DNA from 2 places in the Agromyces silvae genome. Region 2 is predicted to be linked to the other one. Evidence: riboswitches for the same ligand, from Rfam matches in the RefSeq annotation. Region 2 holds a riboswitch; the other holds the start of a gene.
What was found. A riboswitch is a leader RNA that binds a small molecule or an ion and turns the genes downstream of it on or off. The one in region 2 is predicted to bind thiamine pyrophosphate.

Region 1 (7,167 bases), 1.7 Mb from region 2:
TCTTCCATGTCGAGAATCTGTTTGCGCACACCGACCTTCTGGGCGCGGCTCACCTCGCGTTGCACGCAGAGGTGCTGCTCGAGCGCGACGTTCATTACCTCGTGAGCGAACGCGGTATCTCGTTGGTGAACGAGACGCGAGGGCGCATCGCACACCTGCAGCGATGGCCCGATGGGCTGCACGCCGCAGTCGAGATGAAGGAGGGGCTCGCGCCGTCGTCGCAGTCACGCATCCTCGATCAGACCCTCGTGCAGACGGTCGCTCACACGTACCGAACGCTGGTGGGCATGAGCGGGACGGCCGTCGAAGGCGCAGAACGCCTCGCTGAAGACCATGGCCTCCGTATCGCTGCGGTGTCGACGAACGTCCCCTGCGCACGGATCGATGAAGCCGACCGGCTGTTCGCAACTGCATCGGCGCGCGACCGATCGGTCGTCGAGCGGATCACCGAGGCTCATGCCGTGGGTCAGCCCGTGCTCGTCGGAACGTCGAGTGTTGCCGATTCGGAGCGATTCGCCACTCTCCTGGAGCACGCGGGGGTGACGTGCGAAGTTCTCAACGCAAAGCACGACGCTGACGAGGCGGCGATCATCGCGCGTGCGGGGATGTCCGGCGCGGTCACGATCTCGACTCAGATGGCCGGACGCGGTGTGGACATCCGGCTCGACGATGCCGCGCGTGAACGGGGCGGCCTCCTCGTTATCGGGCTCGGCCGTCATGAGAGCGTGCGGCTGGATCATCAGCTGCGAGGGCGGTCGGGTCGCCAGGGCGACCCGGGCACCTCCACCTTCTTCACGAGCCTGGAGGACGATGTCGTCGTGCATCACATCGATCCAGTCGAGATCGCTGAGGTGGTCGCTCTCGAGGCCGTGCCGTCTCCACGTGCCCTGCGCCTGTACCGGCGTGCACAGCGAGTCGCCGAGGGAAAGGTACTGCAGGCCCATCGGAAGACCAGCGCGTACAACCAGGTTCTCGAGCATCAGCGAGCGGCGACGCTTGCCGTGAGGGACGGTTACCTTGCCGATGACGGGCGAATCGTTGAGCTGCTGACCGAACTGCAGCGGGCTGGCCTGGAGCGCGATCGTGCTAGGCGGCTCAGGCATCCGGAGTGGATCGAGTTCGTCCGTCAGATCGTGCTGTATCGGATCGACGAGGGGTGGGCCGATCACCTCGCGCATATGAGTGACGTGAAAGAGGGCATCCACCTCCGCGCACTCGCCAACGCGGTGCCGCTCGTGGAGTTCACGGTCGAGGCCCGCACGGCCTTCGCAGGCTTCACGGATCACGCCGCCGAGGCAGTCCTGTCGACGCTCCTCGACCTCGACCTCGACCGGCGCCCGGGGACCATCGCCGAGCTCGGCATGCGACGACCGACCTCCACGTGGACATACATGATCGAGGACAACCCGTTCGGCACCGCCGCTGACCGGGTCATCCGCTCGCTCGCCAAACTCATCAGGCCCCGCTGACCGCGCCGAGCGGAGCGAGCGCAAGGGCTGGCCGCATCCAGTCGGCGTAGGTAGCCTGGCCCCATGACGGAACTCGTGGTGGAACTGGCGGACAAGGTCGGCGGCGTCGGCGTGAAGACCTCGTACGGCGATGCGGTCGACATCGGGGGGTCCACGATCGTGCCGGTCGCCCTCGGATATTACGGCTTCGGCGGCGGCAGCGGGTCCGGGTCGATGGATGAGAAGGGCGGCACCGGCGAAGGCAGCGGCGGCGGGGGCGGCGGCGTGTCGATTCCGCTCGGGGCATACATCGGCCGAGGTGGCGATGTGCGGTTCGAGCCGAACCTCATCGGGCTGCTGCTGGCCGCGACCCCGCTCGTCTGGGTCATCGGCAAGTCGCTGCGCTGGATCATCCGCGCCCTGAAGCACTGAGCGCCTGACCGCGGTCGACGCCCGACGCATGGGCGAAGCCCGCACCGGATCGGTGCGGGCGTATACTCATGCGTGAACACGGGAGTCCGGTGAACCGGGCTGAGAGGAAGGTTCCAAACCTTCGACCGTCGAACCTGATCTGGGTCATGCCAGCGCAGGGAGGGCATCGCATCTCATTCCCGTGCCGCTTTCCTTCGAACGAAAGGGCACGACAGTGCACGCAACCACATCCGCAACCACGCCGGCATCGACGCGCACGCCTGGCGGCCGTCGCCTCAGATGGCGGGTGGTCGACATCGTCGTCGCGAGCGTCATCGGCGTCGCGGTCGGCGTCGTCTTCTGGGCGTACGGCGTTATCTGGGGTCCGATCTCGGCCCCCATCTCGACCTTCCTGCCCGGCCTGCAGGCCGCGCCTGCGGCGCTCTGGCTCGTCGCGGGCGTCATCGGCGGACTCGTCATCCGCAAGCCGGGTGCCGCGATGTACACGGAGCTCGTCGCCGCGATCGTATCTGCGCTGATCGGCAGCCAGTGGGGCGGCCTGCTCACGATCGAGGCCGGGCTCGTCCAGGGCCTCGGCGCCGAGCTCGTCTTCGCGATCTTCCTGTACCGCCGTTGGGGCTTCCCCGTCGCGGTGCTCGCGGGCGCGGTGGCCGGGCTCGCGATGGCCGTCAACGACCTCGTGCTCTGGTACGCGGGCTCGGCGCCCGCGTTCGCGACGATCTACATCGTGTCGGCAATCGTCGGCGGTGCGGTCATCGCCGGTGGTCTCGGCTGGCTGGCGGTGCGCGGTCTCGCCCGGACCGGGGCGCTCAGCCGGTTCGCATCCGGGCGGGACGCGGTCAGGGTCACGAGCTGAGGTGACCGCCAACGAGCTGCAACGGCCGGCGCGCGTCGAGGCGCGCGGGTGGGGCTGGCGGCACGGCTCGCGCGCGAGGCCCGCGGTCGAGGGCGTCGAGTTCACCATCGAGCCCGGGGAGCGCGTGCTGCTGCTCGGTCCGTCGGGCTCGGGCAAGTCGACCATCCTGCACGGGCTCGCCGGTGTGCTCGGCGGCGACGACGAGGGCGAGGCGACGGGCCGGCTGCTGGTCGACGGGGTGGATGCCTCGGCGGCGCGCGGCCGCACCGGGCTCGTGCTCCAGGATCCCGACGCCCAGCTCGTGATGGCGAGACTCGGTGACGACGTCGCATTCGGGCTCGAGAACCTCGGCGTGCCGCGGGAGGAGATCGCCCCGCGCGTGCGCGAGGCGCTCGCCGCCGTTGGGCTCGACCTCGCGGTCGACCGGTCGACTGCGGCGCTCTCGGGCGGGCAGCGTCAGCGGCTCGCGCTCGCGGGGGTGATCGCGATGCGCCCAGGCGTCCTGCTGCTCGACGAGCCCACCGCGAATCTCGACCCCGACGGGGTGACCGAGGTCCGTGACGCCGTCGCCCGAGTCGCGGAGCGCACCGGCGCGACGCTCATCGTGGTCGAACACCGGGTGCCCGTCTGGCTGCCCGTCGTCGATCGCGTGATCGTCGTCGGCCGCGAAGGCCGCCTCATCGCCGACGGGCCGGCCGAACGCGTGCTCACCGAACAGGCCGACGAGCTGCGCGCCGCGGGCGTGTGGCTTCCCGGCGAGGCCGCGGCGATGGCCGCACGCCCGGTCCACCCCGCGCTCGGAACCCCTGCGTCGACGGCCGGCACCCCAGAGCTGCTCACCGCGACGGATCTCAGCGTCGCACGCATCTCTGGTCGGCCCGTGCAGACCGGCGTGCACACCGCCGTCCACGAGGCATCCGTGCTCGCCGTCACCGGGCCGAACGGCGCAGGCAAGTCGACCCTCGCGCTCACCCTCGCAGGCCTCCTCCGGCCGGACGACGGCTCGCTCGTGGCATCCGCCCGGCTCGCCGACGGCGCGGCCACCGAGCCGTGGCGCTGGAAGTCGCGGCAGCTGCTCACACGCATCGGGACGGTGTTCCAGAACCCCGAGCACCAGTTCCTCGCGGGCACCGTGCGTGCCGAGCTCGAGGTCGGCCCGCGGGCGCTGCGGCTGCGTGCGGCCGAGGTACACGAGCGCGTCGACCCGCTGCTCGACGCGTTGCGGCTCGCGCATCTCGCGGACGCCAACCCGTTCACCCTGTCGGGCGGCGAGAAGCGCCGGCTCTCGGTGGCCACGGCGCTCGCGACCCGGCCGCGCATGCTCGTGCTCGACGAACCGACGTTCGGCCAGGATGCGGTGACGTGGCGCGAGCTCGTGCGGCTGGTGCGCGAGCTGCGCGAGGCGGGCGCCGGCATCGTGGCCGTCACGCACGATGCCGCGTTCGTCGACGCGCTCGCCGATGTGCGGCTCATGCTGGGTGTCCCCATCGATGCGAGGGCCGAGGTCGCGGTGTGAGCATCGCCGAAGTACGCCCCGGCCTGCCCCTCGCCCGGGTGAACCCGGTCGCGAAGATCGCGGCGACCGTGCCGCTCAGCATCGCGCTGCTGCTCACGCTCGACCCCGTCTCGGCGGGTATCGCGATCCTCTGCGAGATCGTGCTCTTCACGGCGATCGGGCTCGGCCCGCTGCTGTGGTCGGCGCGCACGCTCCCGGTCTGGATCGCCGCACCGCTCACCGGCATCAGCATGGTGCTCTACGGGGCACCGTCCGGACAGGTCTACTTCGACGCCGGGCTGATCCACATCACCGAGGGGTCGGTCGCGATCGGGCTCGCCACGACGGCGCGCGTCGTGGCGATCGCGCTGCCCGCCGTGGTGCTCTTCCTCACGATCGATCCGACGGATCTCGCCGACGGTCTCGCGCAGACGCTGCGGCTGCCCGCACGGTTCGTGCTCGGCGGACTCGCCGCACTGCGGCTCGCCGGGACGTCGATCGACGACTGGCGCACGATCAGCCTCGCGCGACGCGCGCGCGGTGTCGCCGATCGCGCCGTGCTGCGCCGGGGGGTCGGGCAGGCGTTCGCCCTCCTCGTGCTCTCGATCCGCCGCGCGAGCACGCTTGCGACCGCCATGGAGGCGCGCGGGTTCGGTGCGCCGGGTCGGCGCACCTGGGCTCGCGAGGCGCGGTTCGGCGGCGTGGAATGGGCGGTCATCGCGATCGGATGCCTCGTCGCGGCGATCTCCGTCACCGCCGCGGTGGCGGCGGGCTCATGGAACCTGGTCTGGTCGTGAGCCGGGCGACGGACGCGCCGGGCTCCCGCGACCGCGCCGGGTTCGCGCTGCGGACGGTGCGGTGCCTGCGGGACTCGCCGGCATCGGCGGCGCGGGGAGCGTCGACGGTCCGCGGGCGTCGGCTCGTGGCGATCGACGGACCGAGCGGGGCCGGGAAGTCGACGCTCGCGGACGCGATGGTGGCCGCCTGGCCCGGGCCGGTCGCGCTGGTGCGTCTGGACGAGGTCTATCCGGGCTGGCACGGCCTCGACCGCGGAGCCGCGCTGATCGCCGACTCGGTCGTCGCGCCCTGGGCGAGAGGCGCGGTCGCCCGTGTGCGCTGCTGGGACTGGCGTGCCGACGCTCCGGGCCCGATCCGAGCGATCGCACCGGGTCTCGATCTCGTCATCGAGGGCTGTGGCGCGTTCGACGCCGTGTCCGGGGCATCCGCTCTGCGCATCTGGGTGCACGCCGGTGAGGCCGAACGGAGACGCGCCGCGCTCACGCGCGACCGCGGCGCGTTCGACCCGTACTGGGACATGTGGGATGCGCAGTGGCGGCGGCACGCCGCGCGCACCGGGGCATCCGCGGCCGGCGCCGACCTGATCGTGCGCGGTCTGTCAACCTGACCCGCTCGGTTCCTCCCGCGCCGAGGCGCGGGACTACGGTGGAGTCATGAGTGCAGAGACCACCGGAGAGTACCTCGCCGAATTCCTCGACGGACCGCTCGAGGGCAACTTCGAACAGCGCGCCCTCGTCGACGGCAAGCCGGAATCACGCATCGGGCAGGTCGCCGCGGTCGACGGCCTCGAGTCGCTCTTCTGGTACAACGCGGTCGAGGAGCGCGAGCTGAACGGCGAGATGCGTGTGCAGTTCCGCTTCGACCCGAGCGACTCCGACCCCGTCGAGTTCGACGAGGACGACAACGACTGACCCCTCGCTCACGCGGTACGCCGGGCCGAGGAGCCTCGGTCTCAGGAGTCCGCGAAGTAGGCGCCGATGATCGGCAGCGGGTTCGTCAGTCGCCAGATCGGGCCGGGGTCGCCGATGTCCGTCGAGAGCGTGAGTGGTGATGCAAGCTCACCCGTGGGCGTCGGCACGACCACTCGGCCGACGTCACGGCCGGCGTTCGCGGTCGTGAACGGTTCGACCTCGACGCTCGGCTCACCGGCGGCCGCGCTCCAGCCGAGGCTCGTCCGCGTCGCGGCAGCGACGAGGTCGGCGCGGTCGCCCCAGACCGCGACCGCTGAGCCGTATGCGTCGCCGGCGGTGATCACGTCGACCGGCACGGCGGCTTCGCCAGCCGCGCCGACGGCCGCGGTGACCGCGGCGTCGAGGGTCTCATAGTCGGGGATGAGGGTCATGGCGCCGACGAGCCGGACCGGCTCGGAGCCGCCCGCCGCGGTCGTGGTCGTCGTGAAGACGAACGAGATCAGCGCCTGGTCGGTGAAGCCCCGCGTAATCGCGCGCACGCCCTGATCGCCGAGGCGCGATGCGACGTCGGGCACCTGACGCACCCCCACGCCGCCCGTGACCTCGCCGTCGAGCATGGCCGCGAGCGCCGGATCGCCGACGACGCGGGCCGCGAGCCCGGCGAGATCGGTCGCCGTGCCGACATTGTCACCCGAGAGCCCGGTCGCGTCGGCGACGCGCGTGTCCGGGAATCCGTTCGCGGCGAGCCATTCGTTGGCCGCATCGGTGTACTGGCCGACGCTACCGAACGCCCAGCGGGCCAGCGTGTCGGCGTGATTGTTGCTCGACGCCAGCAACACCGCACGCAGCACGTCTCGCTGCGACCACGTCTCACCGGGGGAGACCTGCAAGACGCGTGTCCCCTCGGCCTGGTAGCGCGCGTAGTCGGTGTAGTCCTCCGGCCCGATCGGAATGTCGGGGCCGGAGCTGCCCGCCGCGAGCGGCAACGAATTGAGCGTGACGAGCAGTGTCACGAGCTTGGCCGCCGCGCCGATCGGGACGACGCCTTGCTCGCCGCCGGTCGCGACGGGGTTCGCGGCGCCGGCGTCGTCGATGACGGCGAGGACACTCGCACCTTCGGCGGGCATCGGGATCTGCGAGGCGGGCGGGGCGGGCACGGCGCCGCTGTCGGTTGCGACGGCGACGGCGGGCAGCGGGCCGAGCAGCATGGCCGGACCGTAGACCCCG
Region 2 (7,167 bases):
CGCGTGATCGACACCCGGGATCCGATGACCGGTATTCCGCCTTCGCGCCTCATAGCATGAGCTCGTGGATGAGGACCTGACGCAGGAGCGCCTCGAGCGCTCGGACAAGCTGGAGAAGCGCACCGTCGGCGGCGAGCTGCGGTACTACGTGAAGAACATCAAGGAGCACTGGCCGGTGGTGGTCGAGAACGAGCCGAACGCCGAAGGCCGCGAGGCGTGGTGGACGGCCGACGGCAAGTTCCACGCGACGCACGCGCAGCTCCGGCGCGACTCGTTCATCGGCGTGATCTGACGCCGGGGGTGACGGGTTTGGTCGTGGGCGTCAGCCCGCGAGTCGCTCGTCCAGCCAGTCGAACGCGCGCGCCGCGAGCAGGCTGTGCGCGAGCGGCTCGCAGTGCAGGTCTCCGCCCTCTGCCGCGGTGAACTCGACCAGCGTCGACACCGTCGGTGCGAGGGCCGCGAGCTGTGCGGACTGCCCGGGCCAGAACTGCTCGTGCTCGGGCGCGGTGATGAGCATCGGGGTCGAGATCGCGGCGCCCTCGGTCTCGGTCAGCCGATACGTCAGGACCTTCGAGACGGTGGCGGCGTATCCGTCGGCCCCGTACGGCCGAGCGCGGAAGCGCCAGGTGCGGGCGGTCTCGGCCGAGAACCGCATGCCGATCGCCATCTCGTGGTCGAACTTCTCGTGCTCGCCGTCTTCGGCGAGCTTGACCATGCCCTTCGGCATGTGTCCGAGCCATGACGTGGAGACGTCGACCACGCCGGGGTCGACGATGGCCGCCGCGAACCGGTGCTCGTACGCCAGCGCCCGCGGCACCCAGTAGCCGGCCTGGCTGACACCCCACACCGCCAGTCGCTTCGCATCGACGTCTGGCCGCGCGACGAGTGCGTCGACCACGGGCGTGAGCACCGCCTCCCAGTCGTGCCGGAACGGCACGTCGCGTTCGAAGAGCAGCTCCTGCTGACCGGGTCCTACGAAGACCAGCACTCGGTAGCCGCGCGCAAGCGCGGCCGGCCCGGCCCCGACCCAGGCGTCGGCGATCGACTCGTCGCTGCCGAGGTTCAGCACGAGGGTCGGCCGGGCGGCGCCGTCGGCGGCCGGGCTGAAGAGATACCCGGGCAGCGAGCCGCCCTCGTACGGGATGGCGAGGCGCTCGACCGTGGTCGCGACGGTGTCGACGTATCGTTCCCACGCGCCGAGGTGCGCCCGGAACGTCGGCAGCAGGGCGTCGTCACTCGGCAGCGAGGCGACCGCGTTCACGGCGCGGCCCAGATAGCACGCGGCGCGGAGGTACGCCGCGGCGGCGGAGACGTTGTGCCCGCGTGCCGCCGAGGCATCCGCCTGCGCCAGCACCCGCTCGCCGAGCCCGCGCCAGGCCGCGAACCACCCTTCGTGATCCTTCGGCTTCACGTCGCGCACCGCGGCGAGGATCTCGCCGATGTCGCCGCCCCCGCCCACGGTCGCACCGATGGCGCCCCGCACCTCGTAGTCGAAGTCCGGGTTCGCGGCGAACGCGCCGGCGAACGCGTGGGCGGGCTGGGATTCGGCATGCATCGCGGACTCCTCCGGCTCGGCTGGGGCTCGTTCCCGCCAAACGTAGCGAAACATCCGCATCGCTGTCACGGCGCAGAACGCGCACGAGCGCACGACCGCACAGCCGCACGAGCGGTCGCACATGGTGGGTGTTGCTTGAGGACACCCGCCATGCGAGACCGTTCCGTGCTCGAACGGCGCTCAAGTTGCGCTCAAGCTGCGCGCGCCGGGGCAGATCAGTCGCGGGTCACGTGCGGGTCACGTGCGGGTCACGCGCGGTCGAAGAATGCGAGTTCGTGCGCCGAAGAGACGCGGAACGCCCGATGCATCCGTGCACGCACCTCGGGCCTCGCACGCGACGCGGCATCCGTGACGATCGCGACCGCCTGGCGCGTCGCCGCCGCGAACGCGGGATCCGCGTAGGTCGCGAGCCACGAGGCGTACGGATGCTCCGGCGCGAGCGCCGCGGCGCCGAACTCGCCCGCCGCGAGACGCTCGCCGAGATCGGTGTACAGCCAGAAGCACGGCAGCAGGGCGGCCACGAGCACCGGGTAGTCGCCGCGTGCGGCGGTCGCGAGCAGATGGTCGAGGTACGCGGTCGTCGTGGCATCCGGTTCGGCCGGACCCGAGACGGATGCTTCGCCGCCGAGCCAGCTCGCGTGCAGCTCGAGTTCGCCGACGAGGGCGCCGTGCGCCGAGTTCGCCCAGAACGCCTGGGCCGCGGCGTCCGGCGCGAGACGGGAGGCCTCGGCGAGTACGCGCGCGTAGTCCCCGAGGTAGAGCGCGTCCTGCGCCAGATAGTCGAGGAACGGCGCGGTCCGGAGCGTGCCGTCGGCGAGCCCGCGGATGAACGGCAGCTGATCGATGCCCGCGCGCACGTCGTCGATCGAGGACCACCACTCGGCCTCGAGCTCGGCGGGCGTCGGCGCCGTCGTCGTGCCGCCGCGCGACCAGAGACCCGCGAAATGGCTGACCGGGCCGTGTCCCGACCCGACTTCGAGCCCCTCGCCGTGCCGGATCGACTCGCGGAGCCAGCGCCGCGCCTCCTCGATCGCGGGCTCCCAACCGCCGCGCGAGACGCGGAGCGTGGCGACGGCGGAGGAGAGGGAGCATCCGGTGCCGTGCGTCGCCGTGGTCGCGATGCGCTCGCCGTCGAACTCGACGATCGTCGCCGTGGACGCGTCGACCAGTGCGTCGGGGGCGCGCGAGCCGCCGAGGTGTCCGCCCTTGACGAGCACGCGCAGCCCGAACAGCGCCGACACCGACTCGGCCTGCGCGATCGCGTCATCCCAGGTGTTCGCGCGCGAGGTGTTCGCGAGGACCGCGAGCTCGTCGAGGTTGGGTGTGACGAGGTGGGCGAGCGGCAGCAGCCGGCCCATCGCCGCTTCGGCCTCGGCGTCGAGGAGCCGGTCGCCGCTCGTGGCGACCATGACGGGGTCGAGCACGACGACGGGCGGCCGGGTGGCCTCGACCCAGGCGGCGGCCGTGTCGATGACCTCGGCGTTCGCGAGCATGCCGACCTTCACCGCATCGATGTCGACGTCGTCGGAGAGCGCATCGAGCTGGTCGCGCAGGAACGCGGTCGGCGGCACGTGCACGCCGCGCACCCCGCGTGTGTTCTGCGCGGTGAGCGCGGTGATCGCGGCCATGCCGTAGCCGCCGACCGCGGCGATCGACTTCAGGTCGGCCTGGATGCCCGCGCCGCCCGATGGGTCGCTGCCCGCGATGCTCAGCACCCGCGGGACACCGGACGCCACTGGTCGCGCGTGGCGCGCCGCGGGCTCCGCGAGTAGCGCAGGGCGCTCCGCGGGCTCCCCGAGTAGCGCGGGGCGCGACGACGCCTCCGCCGGTCGCGCAGCGCGCGCCGAAGGAGCACTCGCATCGAGTCCTGTGCCGCCCGCCGCCCGCACGAACTCAGCCGCCGCCTCCCGCGGCTCGGCCGCCGCGCAGATCGCCGACACCACGGCGATGCCTGCCGCACCGGCCGCGCGTAGCGCCGGCACATCCGGCACCTGCACCCCGCCGATCGCGACGCACGGCACGGGGCTCACCGCGGCCAGCGCGGCGAACCCGTCGATGCCGAGCGCCGGCGGGTGGTCGGCCTTCGTGGCCGTCGGCCGGATCACGCCCACGCCGACATAATCGACCGTGCTCCGGGGCATCCGCTCGACCGCCTCGAGATGCGCGACCGTGTTCGCGGTGAGGCCCACGACTGCGCTCGGTCCGAGCGCCTCGCGCGCGGCCGCCACCGCGGCGTCGCCCTGCCCGAGGTGCACGCCGTCAACGCGGATGCCCCGCGCTCGCGCCGCGACCGCGACGTCGAGCCGGTCGTTGACGACGAGCATCGCCCGGCCGTCGATCACGTCGGCGAGCGCCTCGAGCTGCCGCAGCAGCTCGGCGTCGCTCGCGGTCTTGTCGCGGAGCTGCACGGCGGTCACGCCGCCGGCGACGGCCTCGGCGACCACGGCGACGACGCCACGCGGCCCGCACAACGCGGCATCGGTGACGAGGTAGAGCGAGAGGTCAGCTCGCCGGCGGACGGGGTCGGTGGACAGACGATCGCGCATGGGCGACATCCCTTCGCTAGTACGAACTAGATCAGGTTCGACGGGTGTGATCTCAGCCGCGCGCGACGCGCGGCACCCCGTGTCACTGCCGCCGAGTGTAGCGCGGGGCGCGAGTCGGTTGAGGACGCTATTCGTGGGTTCCGGGGCCGCAGGACCGACGAATGCCGTCCTCTCCCGGAACATTCGGCGCAGGGTGTCGATCGGCGGCCGTCTCGATCGTCATCACCGTGAAGGGCCGGAACGGCCGGCCCGGGCGCTCACTACGCTGGGCGCTGAACGGGAGGAACGATCATGCGATACACCCTGTTGCTGCACTACCCGGAGATGTCGCCCGACGAGCTCGGCGAGGCGGGCATGGCCGAGGGGCAGCGCGAGTTCGCCAGTTACGCCGCAACGCTGCACGCCGCGGGGGTGCTGATCTCGGCCGAGGTGCTGCAACCCTCCGACGTCACGACCACCGTCCGCGTCGCCGACGGCGACCTGCAGGTGCAGGACGGGCCGTTCGCCGACACCAAGGAACAACTCGGCGGGATGTTCGTCATCGACGTACCTGACCTCGACACGGCGATCGAGTACGCGCGCCAGGCGCCGTCGGTGTCGTGGGGCGCGGTCGAGGTGCGGCCGAGCGCGACGCATACCGTCGACGGCGTGTGGACCACGTTCGAGACGCCCGCACCGCACGCCGGGTGACACGCGACAAGCGCGTGGGCGACGCCGCCCGCGCGAGCGACGAACACTGCGCGAGCGACGAGCACCGGTCCAGGGACGAGCACCGGGCGAGGGACGCGCACCGGGCGAGCGACGAGCGCCGGGCCAGGGACGAGCACCGGGCGCGCGACGAGCACCGCGCGAGCGACGAGCACCGGGCGAGCGACGAGCACCGCGCGAGCGACGCGCACCGGGCGAGCGACGAGCACTGCGCGAGCGACGCGCATTCCGGCGACGCGGTCCGCGACGGCGAACCGGCGCGTCCAGCCGACGCAGCTCGCGCTGACGACGCGAGTGCGCACGCCACGCGAGTCGCCGTCGAGCGGGTCGCGCGCGAGGCGTACGGCCGGCTCGTCGCGGTGCTCGCCGCGCCCACGGGCGACCTCGCGCTCGCCGAGGACGCACTCGCGGGCGCGTTCGAGGCGGCCCTCACGACCTGGCCGGCCCAGGGCGTGCCGCAGAACCCCGAAGGGTGGTTGGTGACCGTGGCCCGCAACCGGCAGCGCGACGTGTGGAAGTCGGCCGCGCACCGCGCGACGGTGCCGGTCGACGACGGGCACGACGCTCCGGATGTCTCGGGCGGCGGTGTGTTCCGAACCGGCGCCGGCCCGGGGCATCCGCTCGCCGTCGACCCGTTCGCCGAGCTGGACCCGGATCGCATCCCCGACCGCCGGTTCGAGCTGCTCGCCGTCTGCGCGCACCCGGCCATCGACCCGGCCGCTCGTGCGCCGCTCATGCTGCAGACCGTGCTCGGGTTCGAGGCGGCGCAGATCGCGACCGCGTTCGCGGTGCCGCAGGCGGCCATGGCGCAGCGGCTCGTGCGCGCGAAGCGGAGGATCAAGCTCGCGCGCATCCCGTTCGAGCTTCCCGATCGTGCCGCGCTCGCCGAGCGAACGTCGGCGCTGCTCGAGGCGGTCTACGGGTGCGCCGCGATCGCCTGGCGCGGTGACGCGGGCTCGCTGGCGGGCGAGGCGCAGTACCTCGCGGTCGTGCTCGCGACCCTGCTCGGCGACGAACGCGAGGCGTGGGGCCTGGCTGCGCTGGTCACGCTCTCGCTCGCGCGGCGTCAGGGTGCGCGGCGCGGCGAGTTCGTGCCGCTCGACGAACAGGACCCGGCCGACTGGGATGCGGCGTTGATCGACGAGGGCGAGGCGTACCTGCGTCGGGCCTCGGCTGGCGGCGGCGCGCCCGGTCGGTTTCAGCTCGAGGCGGCGATCCAGGCGGTGCACATCGACCGGAGGCGCACCGGCCGGACCGATTGGGTTGCGCTCCGCGCCCTCTCGACCGCGCTCGTGGCGGTGGCGCCGAGCCTGGGGGCGCGCGTCGCGCTCGCCGCGGTCGTCGGGCGCACGGACGGCGCGGATGCCGGGCTCGCGGCACTGCCCGAGGCATCCGTGGGGGAGACGTTCCAGCCGTGGTGGGCGACCCGCGCCGACCTGCTGTCGCGCGCGGGTCGCGACGCGGAGGCGCGGGATGCGTACGCGCGGGCGGCGGCGATGACGGATGTCCCGGAGGTGCGTGCGTACCTCGCGCAACGCGCGGCGTCGATCGGGTGACCGCAAAGACGAGAGCGGGCCCGCCACGACGAATCGTGGCGGGCCCGCTGTTCGTGCTGCTCTTTAGAGGGCGCGGATGTTCGCAGCCTGCGGGCCCTTCTGGCCCTGCTCGGTGTCGAACTCAACCTTCTGGCCCTCTTCGAGGTTGCGGTAGCCCGCACCGGAGATCGCGCTGAAGTGCGCGAAGACGTCGGCGGAGCCGTCGTCGGGAGCAATGAAGCCGAAGCCCTTTTCAGAGTTGAACCATTTGACGGTGCCAGTGGCCATGTCGTCATTTTCCTTTTCGTTGAGGACCACGGCCGTGGCCCGGGGGTACCACGCCGACGGCGTCGGCGTGGAGCTTCGAGGGGGGAAGGGGGAGGAGGAGGCGGCAGCGCCGCAGCGCACGATGTTGCGGACGGGCGAGGGCCGTCCGGAAGGGGTGCGTGGTGAGACCAGAAATAACACTTCGTTTCGCTGCGTGGCATCAGGGCCACGGCCAGGGCATTTGGCCCAGTGTACGACAAAGCTATGTCACGGGGATGTTACGAGTCGAAACGCCTGCGTAAACGCTCCGCCGCGGCCGCGGCCGCGAGCCGCGGGATGTCGGCGGTGCTGCCTATCCTGCTCCTGCTCGTGCCGAGTACGGAGATGGAACATGCGACTACTGACCGTGACGGCACGCACGCAGGGCGAGCGCGCCGACGATTTCTGCTTCGGGGTGAACGGCGAGCTGGCCTGGATCCCGAGCCCGTGCGCCGAGTCGATGCTGCGACCAGGCGCGACGGCGTGCGAGTGTTACCGGGCCTTCGCCGGGGTGACT

Region 1: linked by a shared signal. The riboswitch ahead of QU602_RS07295 (ECF transporter S component) and the one ahead of QU602_RS15200 (bifunctional hydroxymethylpyrimidine kinase/phosphomethylpyrimidine kinase) in region 2 are both predicted to bind thiamine pyrophosphate.

Annotation. Positions count from the first base shown of each region.
Region 1 is NZ_CP133018.1:1,585,915-1,593,081, forward strand. Features, by position in the region: gene secA2 (accessory Sec system translocase SecA2) at 1-1,469, shown strand, start outside; gene QU602_RS07290 (hypothetical protein) at 1,533-1,880, shown strand; TPP riboswitch at 1,949-2,058, shown strand; gene QU602_RS07295 (ECF transporter S component) at 2,095-2,736, shown strand; gene QU602_RS07300 (ABC transporter ATP-binding protein) at 2,738-4,252, shown strand; gene QU602_RS07305 (energy-coupling factor transporter transmembrane component T family protein) at 4,249-5,028, shown strand; gene QU602_RS07310 (nucleoside/nucleotide kinase family protein) at 5,025-5,636, shown strand; gene QU602_RS07315 (hypothetical protein) at 5,683-5,940, shown strand; gene QU602_RS07320 (D-alanyl-D-alanine carboxypeptidase family protein) at 5,982-7,167, opposite strand, start outside.
Region 2 is NZ_CP133018.1:3,304,842-3,312,008, reverse strand. Features, by position in the region: gene QU602_RS15210 (hypothetical protein) at 65-292, shown strand; gene QU602_RS15205 (alpha/beta hydrolase family protein) at 323-1,555, opposite strand; gene QU602_RS15200 (bifunctional hydroxymethylpyrimidine kinase/phosphomethylpyrimidine kinase) at 1,804-4,101, opposite strand; TPP riboswitch at 4,093-4,191, opposite strand; gene QU602_RS15195 (YciI family protein) at 4,393-4,791, shown strand; gene QU602_RS15190 (RNA polymerase sigma factor) at 4,752-6,365, shown strand; gene cspE (transcription antiterminator/RNA stability regulator CspE) at 6,429-6,632, opposite strand; gene QU602_RS15180 (DUF7715 family protein) at 7,003-7,167, shown strand, end outside.